DNA from 2 places in the Gordonia sp. JH63 genome. Region 1 is predicted to be linked to the other one. Evidence: predicted binding sites of a transcription regulator. Region 1 holds the regulator's gene; the other holds the start of a gene.
What was found. Region 1 encodes LexA, which represses DNA repair genes until DNA is damaged. Its sites were predicted from a motif close to CGAACANNTGTTCG; they were not measured.
Positions count from the first base shown of each region.

Region 2: the regulator LexA is predicted to act here: its motif matches at 6,040-6,053, upstream of GR168_RS04025 (HNH endonuclease signature motif containing protein).

Region 1 covers NZ_CP047235.1:2,314,393-2,322,100, reverse strand. The annotation lists gene hrpA (ATP-dependent RNA helicase HrpA) at 1-3,171, shown strand, start outside; gene nrdR (transcriptional regulator NrdR) at 3,145-3,645, opposite strand; gene GR168_RS10495 (LysM peptidoglycan-binding domain-containing protein) at 3,745-4,284, opposite strand; gene lexA (transcriptional repressor LexA) at 4,509-5,213, shown strand; gene GR168_RS10485 (putative PEP-binding protein) at 5,191-6,900, opposite strand; gene GR168_RS10480 (DeoR/GlpR family DNA-binding transcription regulator) at 7,050-7,708, shown strand, end outside.
Region 2 covers NZ_CP047235.1:891,147-898,854, reverse strand. The annotation lists gene GR168_RS04050 (DUF305 domain-containing protein) at 1-635, shown strand, start outside; gene GR168_RS04045 (HNH endonuclease) at 663-1,160, opposite strand; gene GR168_RS04040 (hypothetical protein) at 1,517-1,891, shown strand; gene GR168_RS04035 (enoyl-CoA hydratase-related protein) at 1,896-2,762, opposite strand; gene GR168_RS04030 (ATP-dependent Clp protease ATP-binding subunit) at 2,908-5,448, opposite strand; gene GR168_RS04025 (HNH endonuclease signature motif containing protein) at 6,081-7,703, shown strand.

The DNA.
Region 1 (7,708 bases):
ATCCGGTACCGACCGCTGAGCCTGCAGGAACGACCCGACGACGGGGACGACGCCGGCGGCGGCGAACATGCCGACCTCGACCAGATCCAGGGCATCGACGCCGCCGTCGACGAACTGTGGGCCGGTGGCCGCGGCGACATCCTCGTGTTCCTGCCCACCGAACGGGACATCCGAGAGACCGCCGAGGCGCTCCGTCGACGAACCGGCGGCAGCAAGGGTCCCGGTGCCGAGATCGTGCCGCTCTATGCGCGACTGTCGATCGCCGAGCAGCAGAAGGTGTTCTCCCCCTCCGACGGACGCCGGATCGTGCTGGCGACCAACGTCGCCGAAACGTCGGTGACCGTGCCCGGCATCCGCTACGTCATCGACACCGGCACCGCCCGTATCAGTCGGTACTCGACCAGGACCAAGGTCAATCGTCTTCCCATCGAACCGGTCTCACAGGCCAGTGCCCGGCAGCGGGCCGGTCGATGCGGTCGTGTCGCCCCGGGCGTCTGCATCCGTCTCTACAGCGAGAACGACTTCGACTCCCGGCCGGCCTTCACCGACCCGGAGATCCTGCGCACCAACCTCGCGGCGGTCATCCTCCAGATGACCTCGCTGAAACTGGGTGAGATCGCCGAGTTCCCGTTCGTCCAGCCGCCCGACGACCGCGCGATCCGCGACGGTATGGGTGTTCTCACCGAACTCGGCGCCATCACCGTCCCGCGCGAGGGCGGGCCCCCGCGACTGACCCCGATCGGCCGGTCGATGTCGCGGATCCCGGTCGATCCCCGGGTCGCCCGGATGCTCATCGCCGGACACGAACTGGGTTGTCTCGACCACCTTCTCGTGATCGCCGCCGCGATGTCGCTCCCCGATCCACGGGAACGGCCGGCCGAGCACCGTGAGGCCGCCGACGCCCAGCACCGGCGCTTCGTCGTCCCGCAGTCGGACTTCCTGTCCTACGTGGAGCTGTGGCGATACCTTGGCGAACAGCGCAAGGAGTTGTCCGGCAGCCGCTTTCGGCGCATGTGTGAGCGCGAGTACCTCCACTTCCTGCGCATCCGGGAGTGGCAGGACCTCCATCGACAGCTGACCGAGATCGTCAAGGACCTCGACTGGTCGGTCGCGCCCACCGAACTCGACGCCGACGCCGTCCACCGATCCATCCTGTCCGGGTTGCTCAGCAACATCGCCGCCCGCAACACCGAGGGCCGCGAGTTCACCGGTGCGCGCAACACCACGCTGATGATCTTCCCCGCCTCTCCGCTCGCCAAGAAGCCGCCCGCCTTCATCATGGCGGCCGAGGTCCTCGAGACGTCGCGCCTGTTCGCCCACACCGTCGCCGGGATCGATCCGCTGTGGGCCGAGAAACTCGCCGGGGATCTGGTGAAGCGCACCCACAGCGAGCCGCACTGGTCGGCGAAACGCGGAGCGGCGATGGCCTACGAACGCGTGACCCTGTACGGGGTCCCGCTCGTCGCCCGCCGGCGCGTCGACTACGGCCCCATCGACCCGGTGGTCTCGCGGGAGCTGTTCATCCGGCACGCTCTCGTCGAGGGCGATTGGCGGACGCAGCACGCCTTCTTCGACCGCAATCGCAAGCTTCTCGAGGCCGCCTCGGACGTCGAGAACCGCACGCGCACCCGGGGTCTGGTGATCACCGAGGACCAGCTCTTCGAGTTCTACGACCAGCGGCTACCGGCCGAGGTCACCTCCGCCCGGCACTTCGACACCTGGTGGAAGAAGACCCGCCGGGTCGAACCGGATCTGCTGGATCTGCGCCCCGAGGACGTCACGGGAGGCACCGACGTCGCGCCGACGGACTATCCCGGCGCCTGGCAGCAGGGCGACACCCGACTCGAACTGCGCTACCGGTTCGAACCGGGCGCACCCGACGACGGCGTCACCGTCGTGATCCCGCAGGCACTGCTCCCCCACGTCCGACCGGCCGGCTTCGACTGGTCGGTCCCGGGCATGCGCGCCGAACTGGCCACCGCACTGGTCAAGTCGCTACCGAAACAGTTGCGCAAGAGCATGTCACCCGCGCAGCGGTTCGCCGAACTCGCGCTCGGCCGGCTCACCCCGCGCAAAGAGCCGCTGGCCACCGGGCTGGCGCGCGAGCTCTCGGCGATCACCGGGATGCGGGTGACCGCAGCCGATTTCGACACCGACCGGGTACCGCCGCACCTGCGCATGCATTTCGCGGTGGCCGACGACTCCGGACGGATCGTCTCCCGCGCCGACTCGTTGCCCGAACTTCAGCAGACCGGAACGCCCGCGGCGCCGAAGACGGTGTCGCGCACCCTGTATCGGACCTGGACCGCCGACGGGATCGGTTCGCTCGCCGAGCAGACCACGGTCGATGTCGCGGGGCAGCGGCTGACCCGGTACCCGACGATCGACGTGGTCTCCGACGCGAAGGGCCACGCGCGGGGCGTCGTCGTCGTCGATGCGGCTAGCCCGGAGACACGAGACCGCCTCCTGCGACGCGGGATCGTCGCCCTCCTCGACCTCGCGATACCTCCGCTGCACAAGCGGATCGCCGGCTCGCTGAGTCCGGTCGAACGACTCGCCCTGAGCCAGAGCCCGTACTCGACCACCGAGGCACTGCTCGCCGACTGCACCCGACGGGCCATTCGGGACACGGTCGCCGACATCGACGACGCAGAGCTCGCCGCGGTTCGCTCACCACAGTCCTTCTCGGCGCTGCTCGAACGGATCCGGCCACGGGTCGCCGCGGCCGCACCGGACTACTTCTCGCTGGCCGTCGCAGCCCTCGAACGGATGTCCCCGCTGCGGGCGGCGATCGACCGGCACGCCGGTTCGCTGGCTGCCGACGACGTCGCCGAACAGGTCGCCCACCTCGTGTTCGACGGATTCGTGGCGGCCACCGCGCGACGCCACCTGGAGAATCTGCCGCGCTATCTCGACGGCGCGCAAGCACGTCTGGAGGCACTACCCGCGTCCGCAGCACGCGACCAGGCCGGGGTGGCCGCCGTCGATCGCGTCGTCGAACGGTGGGCCCAGCGCATCGAACAGGTACCCGAGCACCGGCGGGCGGTGGTCGACGACGAAGCGCAGTGGCTCGTCGAGGAGTTGCGCGTGGGGCTGTTCGCCCAGCGTCTCGGCACCGCGTTCCCGGTGTCGGAGAAACGGGTCCTACGAGCTCTGGACCGACTCGGCTGACACGGGTTCGGCGAGCGCGCTCCCGGATCCCGATGCCGCCTTCAGGTCGTCGATCTCGCGCTGGAAGTCCTCCACCGAGTCGAACGACCGGTACACCGAGGCGAAGCGCAGATACGCCACCTCGTCGAGATCGCGGAGCGGACCCAGGATGGCGAGTCCGACCTCGTTGCTGGGGATCTCGGCCGATCCACTGGCGCGCACCGTGTCCTCGACCTGCTGGGCGAGTTGCGCGAGCGCGTCCTCGGCGACGTGGCGGCCCTGACAGGCTCGCCGCACGCCGCGCATGACCTTCTCCCGGCTGAATGGTTCGGTCACGCCGTTGCGTTTGACCACCGCGAGCACGGCGCTCTCCACGGTCGAGAACCGGCGACCGCACTCCACACAGGAGCGACGGCGGCGGATGGCCTGCCCTTCATCTGCGACACGCGAGTCGATGACCTTGGTGTCGTCGTTCTTGCAGAAGGGGCAGCGCATCGTGTCCTCACGCAGGTCGCGGGACGCTGGAACGCACCCGAAGCGTGCGCCCCGCCGCTTGTCGGCCGGCCCCTGTGACATCGAGGATACCGCCCGGCCTCAGCGGTACCGGGGGGTGAGCAGGGGCTGGCCCACCTGCAGCGCGCTCGACCCCAGATCGTTCATCGCGACGATCTCGTCGATCACGACCTCGCGCGGCATCTCGGGTGCCACCCGGCCGGCGATCGAGCTGAGCGAGTCCCCCGAGCGCACGTGGACGACCTCGGCACTCACGGCGGACGGGGTCAGCGAGTCCGAGTAGTTCTGGCCCACGACACCGAACACCCACACGACGAACGCCAGCCCGACGCCGGCGAGGAGCGCGACCGCGGTGCGGCGGCGGCGACGGAACACCGCCGCGTCGGGTCCGACCGGGCCACGCCCGCGCACCCCGACCGAAGAACCACAGTGGGTACCGCCCACCCGCGGGGTCACCGGCGACGCACCCCGCGGTCGGGTGCCGGCCGGCCGGTTGTCTATCGGGCGGCCGCCGTCGGACAGCGGGGCGCGCGTCCGGACCCGATCGGCGCGGTCGGTGGGGGGCCGGACAGCGTCGGGACGGTCGGTGCGGACGGGAGCGACGAGAGTGGCGGTGCGCATGGTGCCCTCCGGTGTTCTGGTGTCTGGATCGTGCGGGGTGTGGCGGTCGGTGTTCGAACATCGATCAGATGTTCGATGCACTGATGTTCGAATTTGTAGCACGACGTCCCGACAAAGTCTCGCGACACATCGAACAAATGTTTGAGGTGCCGGTCGCACTCCGCTAGGCTCGGACCCGGCGCAAGCCATCTACCAGCACGTTCCGAAGACGAGAGGAACCGAACATGAGTGACACCGGCGATAGGCGCGGCCGAGCGCGGGGCGCCGACGACGAGGCCCCGTTCGACGCCGCCGCCGCCGAGGCCTCACTCACCCCGCGACAGGCCGGGGTCCTGGAGGTGATCCGCCGCTCGGTGCGCGAGCGCGGTTATCCGCCGAGCATCCGGGAGATCGGCGACGAGGTCGGCCTGGCCTCGACGTCGTCGGTGGCCCATCAGTTGCGGACGCTGGAACGCAAGGGGCTGCTCAAGCGCGACGCGAACCGTCCCCGTGCGGTCAACATCGCCCCGAGTGACACCCCGTCGCCGGACACCCCGTCGGCCGGTCAGCTGCCCGAGCCGACCTTCGTGCCGGTTCTCGGCCGAATCGCGGCCGGCGGTCCGATCCTGGCCGAGGAGGCCGTCGAGGACGTCTTCCCGCTGCCCCGTGAGCTGGTCGGCGAGGGATCTCTCTTCCTGTTGCGCGTCGTCGGCGAGTCGATGATCGACGCCGCGATCTGCGACGGCGACTGGGTCGTGGTCCGGCAGCAGAACGTCGCCGACAACGGCGACATCGTCGCGGCCATGATCGACGGCGAGGCCACCGTGAAGACCTTCAAGCGTCAGGGCCCCAACGTCTGGCTCATGCCGCACAACGAACTGTTCGATCCGATCCCGGGCAACGATGCCGTCATCCTCGGCAAGGTCGTCACCGTGATGCGGCGAGTCTGACCTCTCCACCGACCGAACCGTCGAGCACCGCCGCGGCAGCCTCGCGCGCCGCGGCGGGGTCCGAGGTGGCCAGGGCAGCCTCGGCGGCGGCCCGGCAGTCCGGTGCGGACACCTCGCCGAGCCGGGCCCCCACGGCCGCGGCAGCAGCCGGCGCGCTGGACAGCGAGGTGACCCCGAGACCGACGAGCACGCAGGCGAGGTTCGGATCGGCGGCGGCCTCGCCGCACACCCCGACCGGCTTTCCCTGACGTGCACCCGCTGCCGCGACACCCGCGATGAGGCTCAACACGGCCGGTTGCCACGGGTCGGTCAGTCCGGCGAGATCGGCCGACATCCGGTCGGCCGCCATCGTGTACTGGGTCAGATCGTTGGTGCCGATGGATACGAAGTCCACCTCGGCGAGGACGGCTTCGGCCAGGATCGCCGCCGCGGGCACCTCGATCATCACCCCGGCGACCAGACCACGGCCGCGGACCTCGGCGGCGAAGGTGCGCGCCTCCGCCGGCGAGGCGATCATCGGCGCCATGACCCACGGCGCGACGGCCGACCCCGACGCGGCCTGCGCGATCGCGTCGAGCTGATGCGCGCGGATCTCGGGGTGCGCCAGCGCGATCCGATCGCCCCGCACGCCGAGCGCTGGGTTCGATTCGTCGGGATGGGTCACGAACCGGAGCGGTTTGTCGGACCCGGCGTCGAGGGTGCGGATGACCACCTTCTGCCCGTCGAACGCATCGAGCACCTCCCGGTAGATCGCGGCCTGCTCGTCCACCGACGGTTCGTCGGCACGCTCGAGGAACGCGAGTTCGGTGCGGAAGAGCCCGACGCCCTCGACGGGGTACCCGGCCGCGGCGCGTGCCGACGATCCGTCGGCGACGTTGGCGAGCACCGCCACGGCCACCCCGTCGGCGGTCTGCCCCGGACCGGTCCAGCCGGCGACGAGTGCGGCATGCCGCCGATCCTCGTCGACGCGAGCCCGGGCCGCCTCCGCATCGGGCTCCACCTCGATCCGCCCGGTGCTGCCGTCGACGAGAACGGTTGTGCCGGGCTCGATCTCGTCCAGGTCGGCCACCGCCACCACGCACGGGATCCCCAGCTGGCGCGCGATGATCGCGGTGTGGCTGGTCGGTCCGCCGAGGCGGGTGACGAGGGCGATGGTGCTCGTGGGGTCGAGGCCCGCGGTGTCGGCGGGCGCGAGGTCGTCGGCGAGCAGGACCGACGGCACCTCCGGAGTGGGCACACCAGGTTCGGGTAGGCCGAGCAGTTCGGCGAGGACCCGGTCGCGCACGTCGTTGAGATCGGTGACCCGCTCGGCCATCAGTCCGCCGAGCTTGGTGAACACCGCCGCGAACTGTTCGGTGGCCGCGACGGCAGCGGCCTCGGCGGGGGCGCCCTTGCCGATGAGCGCGGTCGCGGCACCGATCCAGCCGCGGTCCTCGGCCAGGCCCGCCGTCGCGGCGAGCACCTCGGCCGTCACCCCGGTGTTCTGCGACGCGCGCGTGCGCAGCCGCGCGGCGACGGCGCCGGCCGCGGTGGCGAAGCGCGTGACCTCGTCGGCGCGCCGTTCCTCGGCGATCTCCACACCGACGCCGAGCTTCTCCGGCGAGTGGTCGGGTCGCTCGCCCGGCCACAGCGCGGGACCGTGGGCCAACCCGCCGACCACCGGGGTTCCCGTCAGGATCTGCGCCATCGTCTTGCCTCTCACTCGACTACCGATGTGACCACCGTTACAAAAAGTGCTTGACTTGTCAACACAAACAGGCGTAAACACAATTACTACAACATCCAATCCCACACGCCTCAACAAGCGGGTTGGTCGAAACCGGAGATCGGAGCGGTGTGTACGCCGAGGAGAGACAACAGGCGATCGTCGACGAGGTGCGACTCGCGGGGCGGGCATCCGTGGCCGCGCTCGCCGAGAAATTCGACGTCACCAGCGAGACCGTCCGACGCGATCTCGCGGTACTGGAACGCGCCGGACATCTCCAGCGGGTCCACGGCGGCGCCGTGCGCGCCGAGATCATGCGCACCCTCGGCGAGCTCGGGATCGACGAACGGGAGTCGAGCCAGATCGAGCAGAAGACCGCGATCGGCCGGGCGGCCATCCGGTTCCTGCCGCCCGACGGCGGCTCGGTGCTCTTCGACGCCGGCACCACCACCTACCGCGCGGCCGAGGCGACCGCTCCCGATCGGAGGCTCACCCTGTTCACCAACAGCCTGCCCATCGCCGGCCTGCTCGCGGGAACCCATCCCGACGGTCTCCATGCCCTCGGCGGACGCGTACGCGGTCTCACCCAGGCGACCGTGGGCGTCGACACCGTGGACGCGCTTCGCCGACTGCGCGTGACCACCGCCTTCATCGGGACGAACGGCCTGAGCGAGGCCCACGGGTTGTCGACACCCGACCCCGACGAGGCCGCGGTCAAGGCGGCGATGGTCGCAGCCGCGCAACGGGTCGTGGTCCTTGCCGACAGCTCGAAGATGGACCGCGAGGACCT
Region 2 (7,708 bases), 1.4 Mb from region 1:
TGGTGCGCGCGATGGTCCTCGGCGTGACCGCGGCCCTGCTCGTCACCATGGGTGTCGTCGTCGGGGCGGTGTGGCAGGGACGCGATCACGACTCATCCGCGATGAGCGTGTCCGACATCGGCTTCGCGCAGGACATGTCGGCGCACCACGACCAGGCGATCCTCATGTCGCGGACGATCGGTGCGGTGCCCGGAGTCGCGCCGCAGATCCGCGGCGTCGCCGACCGGATCGTCCACACGCAGACCGCCGAAACCGCCACGATGCGTGGCTGGTTGCTGTGGTTCGACGAACCGGTGACCGCGCCGGAGCCGATGTCCTGGATGTCCGGCGGAGACCCTCACCACGAGGGCACCCATCACGACGAATCCCCTCGGCCGATGCCCGGCATGGCGAGTATCGACGAGATCGGCAGTCTCTCCACCCTGCCACCCGGCGAGGCGGAGATCTTGTTCCTGCAGTTGATGATTCGGCACCACCGTGGCGGGATGTCGATGGCCCAGGCGGCATACAACGACGAGCGGACCGGTTCCGCGACGAAGGACCTCGCGCTCATGATGATCGGCGACCAGGGCGACGAGATCGGTCTGATGACGATGCTGCTCGCGGAACGTGGCGCCGACCCGTTGCCGACCTGATGGCAGGGGCGGCAACGGATCGAACGTCTAGTCCGTCTTCGGATGCAGGATGAACATCTCCCACACCTCTTTCTGGTCCGCGGCCCAGGGGTCGTAGACGAACGGGGCGTGCCGTAGGGCCATCCCCGCCTTGCGCGGCGTCCGGTTGGCCTTGAAACCGTTGCAGGACTTGCACGCCGCGACCTGGTTTCCGAATGTGCTCGGCCCACCCTGCGAGACCGGGACGATGTGGTCGACGGTGTCGGCGGGACCGTCGCAGTAGGCGCAGATCCATTGATCGCGCCGCAGGATGGTCGCGTTCGACGCGTAGGAGTCCATCGTCTTACCGGCGAACGGGCGGTAGGCATCTCGCTTGATCGCCACCACCTTGTGGATCGGCAGGGACAGCGTCGGCGAATGGACGACGCGGACCAGCGGCGTGCCCTCGACGTTCCGCGCGACCTCGGTGGTCAACAGAACCGCGGCGCGACGCCAGGTGACGCGCGCCAGGATCTGCAGTCCGGCGTTGGTGACGAAGATGGTCATGACAGCTCCTCGATGCGTGGGCGAGTGAGTGCGCCGACCACCGAGGTTCATGACCTCAGGAACTGGTGACGCGTGATGTGATCGGTCCCGGCCTTCCGTCGGACTTCAGTCCGCACGGACGGTCGGAGGGGGCCGTCCGCCACTCGCCGGCGAAAGCCTTGTCACCCATCGACATCTGCGTCACCTCCTCTCGTTGGTCTGGCCTGCTCTGTCGCCACGATAACCGCGGTCGATGGACGCTGCCACCGTTTATGTCCGGCGTGTTCGGATGTTCACCCAGTTCACACGGGCTGTTTGCAGGAGTTTTTCACCGCGTGCCGGTCCCGCGGGACAATGTCCGGCGCTATCGTCGGCGGATGCCCACCGAGGAGACCGCCGAGAATCCCCCTCCGCAGCCACCCGTGTCGACCCTCGACGCGTTCGCGTCGGTGGTGCTGGGACTGGTGCACGCGGTGCTGGCGCTGATCACGATCGCCGTCGCGGGTCTGACGGTCTTCGTCACCGACGCGTGCGCCTACGAGGAGTGCGGGAGTCCGGTCTGGACCGAGGTGGCCATCGGGGTGGGCATCGGGTCGGCCGTGGTGCTGGTGGCGGTGTCGGTGACCCTCGTCGTCCGCCGCGTGCGCCGAGGACTCCCGGCCTGGCCGGCCGCTGCGTGGTGCTGCGCCATCCAGCTGGCGATGATCTTCGTGGTACTCGAGATCGGCATCCAGGCCGGGACCCTCGACTGAGTGATCAGAAGATCTCGGGTAGATCTTCCGACACGGTGTTGGGGTAGGTCGCCGGACGCTTCTCCAGGAACGACATGACGCCTTCGTACACGTCACCGGACTGCCCGCGGTAGAAGATCGCCTTCGAGTCGGCGTGGTGGGCATCGAGCGGACTGGGCGCACCGGCCATCCGCCACAACAGCTGTCGGGTCAGCGCCGCCGAGACGGGGGCGCTGTTCGCGGTCATCTCGCGGGCGACGGCGATCGCGGTCTCGAGCACCTGGTCTTTGGGGACCACCTGCTGGATCAGCCCGCGTTCATGGGCTTCGGCGACGGGCACCATCTTCGCGCCGATCGTCCACTGCAGTGCGGTCGGCAACCCGACGAGCCGCGGCAGGAACCAGCTCGACGCGGCTTCGGGCACCAGGCCGCGGGCGGCGAAGACGAACCCGAACTTCGCGTCCTCCGAGGCGATCCGGACGTCGGCGGGCAGCGTCATCGTGACGCCGACGCCGGCCGACGGACCGTTCACCGCCACCACGATCGGCTTGAGCGAGGCGAACATCCGCAGCGTCAACTTCCCGCCCTCGTCCGCCGGAACCTCGTCTGAGTCCACCACTGACGAGGCGTCGAACGTCGACCCGCCCGCCTCGAGATCGGCGCCGGCGCAGAACGCGCGGCCGTTGCCGGTCAGCACGACGGCACGAACGGAGTCGTCGGCGTCGGTCTCGTCGAACGCGGCCCGCAGTTCCTCCCCCATCTGCATGGTGAAGGCGTTGAGCCGGTCGGGTCGATTGAGCCGGAAGATCGCGATCTCCCCATCTCGCTCGACGGTGATGGTGGGCTGGTCCTGTCGGGACTTGCGCCCGACCTCTGATGTATCGCTCGTCACAGATCGATGCTATCGGGCGCTGGGACACTCCGCGTCGGCTGTGTCAATGCGCGGAGCCGCGCACCAGCCGGGCACAACACAACGGCGGCGCCACCCTGTCGGGTGACGCCGCCGCTGGTGTCAGATCAGCTCAGACGGGCTGCGCTCAGCTCGCGTCGGCCTCGCCGGCCTTGGTGAGCTCGACCGGCGCGTCGGGAACCATGCGCGGCTTCTCCGAGCCGGTGAAGACGAACCGGGCGTCGTCGCCGTCGCCCTCGCCGTCCCAGTTCTCGACGTCGACCAGGACGATCTGTCCGGGAGCGATGTCGCCGAACAGGATCTTCTCCGAGAGCTGGTCCTCGATCTCGCGCTGGATGGTGCGACGCAGCGGACGCGCACCCAGCACCGGATCGAAGCCACGCTTGGCCAGCAGGGCCTTCGCGCGGTCGGTGACCTCGAGAGCCATGTCCTTGTTCTTCAATGCACCCTCCACGCGGGTCAGCATGAGATCGACCATCTGGATGATCTCTTCCCGCGTGAGCTGGTGGAACACGACGATGTCGTCGATGCGGTTGAGGAACTCGGGGCGGAAGTGCTTCTTGAGCTCGTCGTTGACCTTCTGCTTCATCCGCTCGTAGTTCGACTGGGTTCCGTCGCTCGACGAGAAGCCCATGCCCACGGCCTTGGAGATGTCCGAGGTACCGAGGTTCGAGGTGAAGATCAGCACGGTGTTCTTGAAGTCGACCGTGCGGCCCTGACCGTCGGTCAGACGACCGTCTTCGAGGACCTGCAGCAGGGTGTTGTAGATCTCCGAGTGGGCCTTCTCGATCTCGTCGAACAGCACCACCGAGAACGGCTTGCGGCGCACCTTCTCGGTGAGCTGCCCGCCCTCTTCGTAGCCGACGTACCCGGGAGGGGCACCGAACAGACGCGACGCGGTGAAGCGGTCGTGGAACTCGCCCATGTCGATCTGGATCAGGGCGTCGTCCTCGCCGAAGAGGAAGTTCGCCAGCGCCTTGGAGAGCTCGGTCTTACCGACACCGGACGGACCGGCGAAGATGAACGAGCCCGACGGCCGCTTCGGATCCTTCAGGCCGGCACGGGTACGACGGATCGCCTTCGAGACCGCCTTGACTGCGTCCTCCTGCCCGATGATCCGCTTGTGCAGCTCCTCCTCCATGCGGAGCAGACGCGTGGTCTCCTCCTCGGTGAGCTTGAACACCGGGATGCCGGTCCAGTTGCCGAGGACCTCGGCGATCTGCTCGTCGTCGACCTCGGCCACGACGTCCATGTCACCGCTGCGCCACTGCTTCTCGCGCTCGGCGCGCTCGGCGACCAGCTGCTTCTCCTTGTCGCGGAGGCTGGCGGCCTTCTCGAAGTCCTGAGCGTCGATCGCGCTTTCTTTCTCCTTGCGCGCATCGGCGATGCGGTCGTCGAACTCACGCAGGTCTGGCGGCGCGGTCATCCGGCGGATGCGCATGCGCGCGCCGGCCTCGTCGATGAGGTCGATCGCCTTGTCCGGCAGGAACCGGTCGTTGATGTAGCGGTCGGCCAGCGTGGCGGCGGCGACCAGCGCGCCGTCGGTGATCGAGACGCGGTGGTGCGACTCGTACCGGTCGCGCAGGCCCTTGAGGATCTCGATGGTGTGCTCGACAGACGGCTCGCCCACCTGCACGGGCTGGAAGCGACGCTCGAGTGCGGCGTCCTTCTCGATGTACTTGCGGTACTCGTCGAGGGTCGTCGCGCCGATGGTCTGCAACTCGCCGCGGGCCAGCTTCGGCTTGAGGATGCTGGCGGCGTCGATGGCGCCCTCGGCGGCACCTGCGCCGACGAGCGTGTGCAACTCGTCGATGAACAGGATGATGTCGCCGCGGGTGTTGATCTCCTTGAGCACCTTCTTGAGGCGTTCCTCGAAGTCACCGCGGTAGCGGCTGCCCGCGACCAGCGAACCGAGGTCGAGGGTGTAGAGCTGCTTGTCCTTGAGGGTCTCGGGGACCTTGCCGTTGACGATGGCCTGAGCCAGGCCCTCGACGACGGCGGTCTTGCCGACGCCGGGCTCACCGATCAGCACCGGGTTGTTCTTGGTGCGGCGGCTGAGCACCTGCATGACCCGCTCGATTTCCTTCTCCCGGCCGATGACCGGGTCGAGCTTGCCCTCGGAGGCCGCGGCGGTCAGGTTACGACCGAACTGGTCGAGGACCAGCGAGGTCGACGGGGTGCCGGACTCGCTGCTGCGACCGCCGGTGCCCGCCTCCTGCGGCTCCTTGCCCTGGTATCCGCTGAGGAGCTGGATGACCTGCTGGCGGACCCGGTTGAGGTCGGCGCCGAGCTTCACCAGCACCTGGGCAGCGACGCCCTCGCCCTCGCGGATCAGGCCGAGCAGGATGTGCTCGGTACCGATGTAGTTGTGGCCGAGCTGCAGGGCCTCGCGCAGCGAGAGCTCCAGCACCTTCTTGGCACGCGGGGTGAACGGGATGTGTCCCGACGGCGCCTGCTGACCCTGGCCGATGATCTCCTCGACCTGGCTGCGAACCCCTTCGAGCGAGATCCCGAGCGACTCGAGCGCCTTGGCCGCCACGCCCTCGCCCTCGTGGATGAGGCCGAGGAGGATGTGCTCGGTACCGATGTAGTTGTGGTTGAGCATGCGCGCTTCTTCTTGGGCCAGAACCACAACCCGACGCGCGCGGTCGGTGAACCGTTCGAACATTGTTCTCCCTCACATTGCTAGCGCCCCGGCCGCCGCGGAGACCACCTCGGAGGTCCCGGAGGACAACCGGTGCGGATAGACGACGACCAGCCTGCTTCCACTCTAGAGGTCGTCTGGGGTGCACCTGCAGTTAACGCCTGCGCAGAGTGCATGGATCCCCCGTTGCGGCGGGGATGTGCCCAGTACAACTGCGCAGGCCGGGGCTGTGTTCCCCGCCGTCTACGCCGAGAGCGAACGGGCCGCCGACGGCCCGGGATGCGCCCCCACCGGGCGCTGGGACCCGCGACGCGGCGCCCGCGTTGTGCCCGACAGCAGCCGGGTATCGCGGAAACCGCCGGCCGACGAGACCACAGGAGGCGAATGGGGACCACCCGGGCCGCTGCCGGGCCTCGGTAGATCTGGCCCTCGCTTGACTGCGACCGTCGCACACCAACGAGCAGCAGGGTGCATCCGGGTACGGCCCGGTACACGGCGAGCACGGCCACGACACGCGGCGGACGCCTATCACACGACACCGACAAGATGTAGGCGCTCAGTTCTGTTGCACGACAACATTTTTGGTATTGACGGCGACCGATGGCCGTGTACACTCGAACGTACATTCGCAGCAACGGTACTCGGGGGAGGTGACCATGTCTGACGAAACCACCACGGCGCAACCACGTGCCGTCGAGCTGGTGGCCGACCTCCACCGCATCCTCGACGAACTACAGACCGTGGACCTGGCGCCGTGCACCGATACCGAGTTGGCCGATCTGGCGGCCGACACCGAGAAAGCGATCGCCCGGCTGACCGTGGCCGGTGACCGGCAGATCGATCAGGTCGAGGCCCGCGACCTCCCCCGCAAGGCAGGCTGCAGGACACTCATGCAGTTCATGACCCACCGGCTGCGGGTGTCCAACCCGGTGCGGCGCCGAATACAGATGGATGCCACCTCCCACCGGACCAGCCTGGGCGGCGACATTCTGGAGCCCGAACACCCCACGCTGGCCGAGGCGTTCGCTGTGGGAGCTGTTGGCTCCGGGCACGTGCAGGCCACCCTGGATGTCCTCGACCGCATCCCGGTAGCCGTCGACCACGACATCAAGGTCGCCGCCGAACGACAGATGGCCGAGATCGCCGTCGACCACACGCCTGCTGACATCACCCAACTCGGTGCCCGGCTGCTCGCTCACCTCGACCCCGACGGCACCCTCGCCGACGATTCGGACCAGAAACGGCGCCGCGGCCTGTGGATCGGCCGGCAACGCGCCGATGGCACCGCCACCATCTCCGGCACCCTAACTCCCGAACTCCACGCCCGGCTGACGATGATGTTCGCCGTCTGGGGCAAACCCGGACTCAACAACCCCGACGACCCACAGTCGCCCTGCGGACCGGCCGGCACCGCCGACCCCGACACCCTGACAGCCGCCGCCGACCGCGACGGCCGCACCCCCGCCCAGACCAATCACGACGCCCTCGACGCCGCACTGGCCGCCAAATTTGCTGACGGCACTCTCGGCACCACGCATCGTGGGCTGCCGATGCAGCTGATCATCAAAGCCGACCTCGCTGATCTGATTCGTGAAGCCGGCCTCGCGACCACCGCCACCGGCACCCTGCTGCCCATCCCGGACCTGATCGCAATGGCCGCCGACATCCAACCGTGGTTGGCGATCTTCAAAGACCACACCACCGTGCCGCTGCACTTCGGTAGGGGGAAACGTCTCGCCACGCGCGAACAACGCCTGGCGTCGTTTGCCCGCCCCGACGGTGAAGTGTGCTCGGCACCCGGGTGTGATCAGCCCGCCACCCACGTCGACATGCATCACGCCCAGAAGGATTGGGCGAAGGGTGGTCTCACTAACATCGACGACCTCGCCCCGGCGTGCCCACGCCACAACCGCATGGTCGGCGACAAGCCCGGGCAGTACACCACCCGCATCGTCCGGTCCGGGCCCGACGAAGGTCGCTGCATGTGGCGGTTGAATGCTGAACCCGGGGCGCCACCCAACCCCGAACGCCTCAACCGTCGACCCGACATACCCAGGCGGTTCGCACAACATCTGAACACCGTGCGCGACGAGATCCACGGACCACCAACCCGGCCCGGCGATCAACCACGCCCAGACGGCCACACCCACGACGACGCACGCCGCTCATGGGCGACGATCAGCCACGTCATCGACGTCCGACCACCCCGACCCGGCCGACGACAGGTCCGCCCCTCCCTCGTCGAAGCACACCTGATGGAGCTACTCGCCACCCACTGAACCGG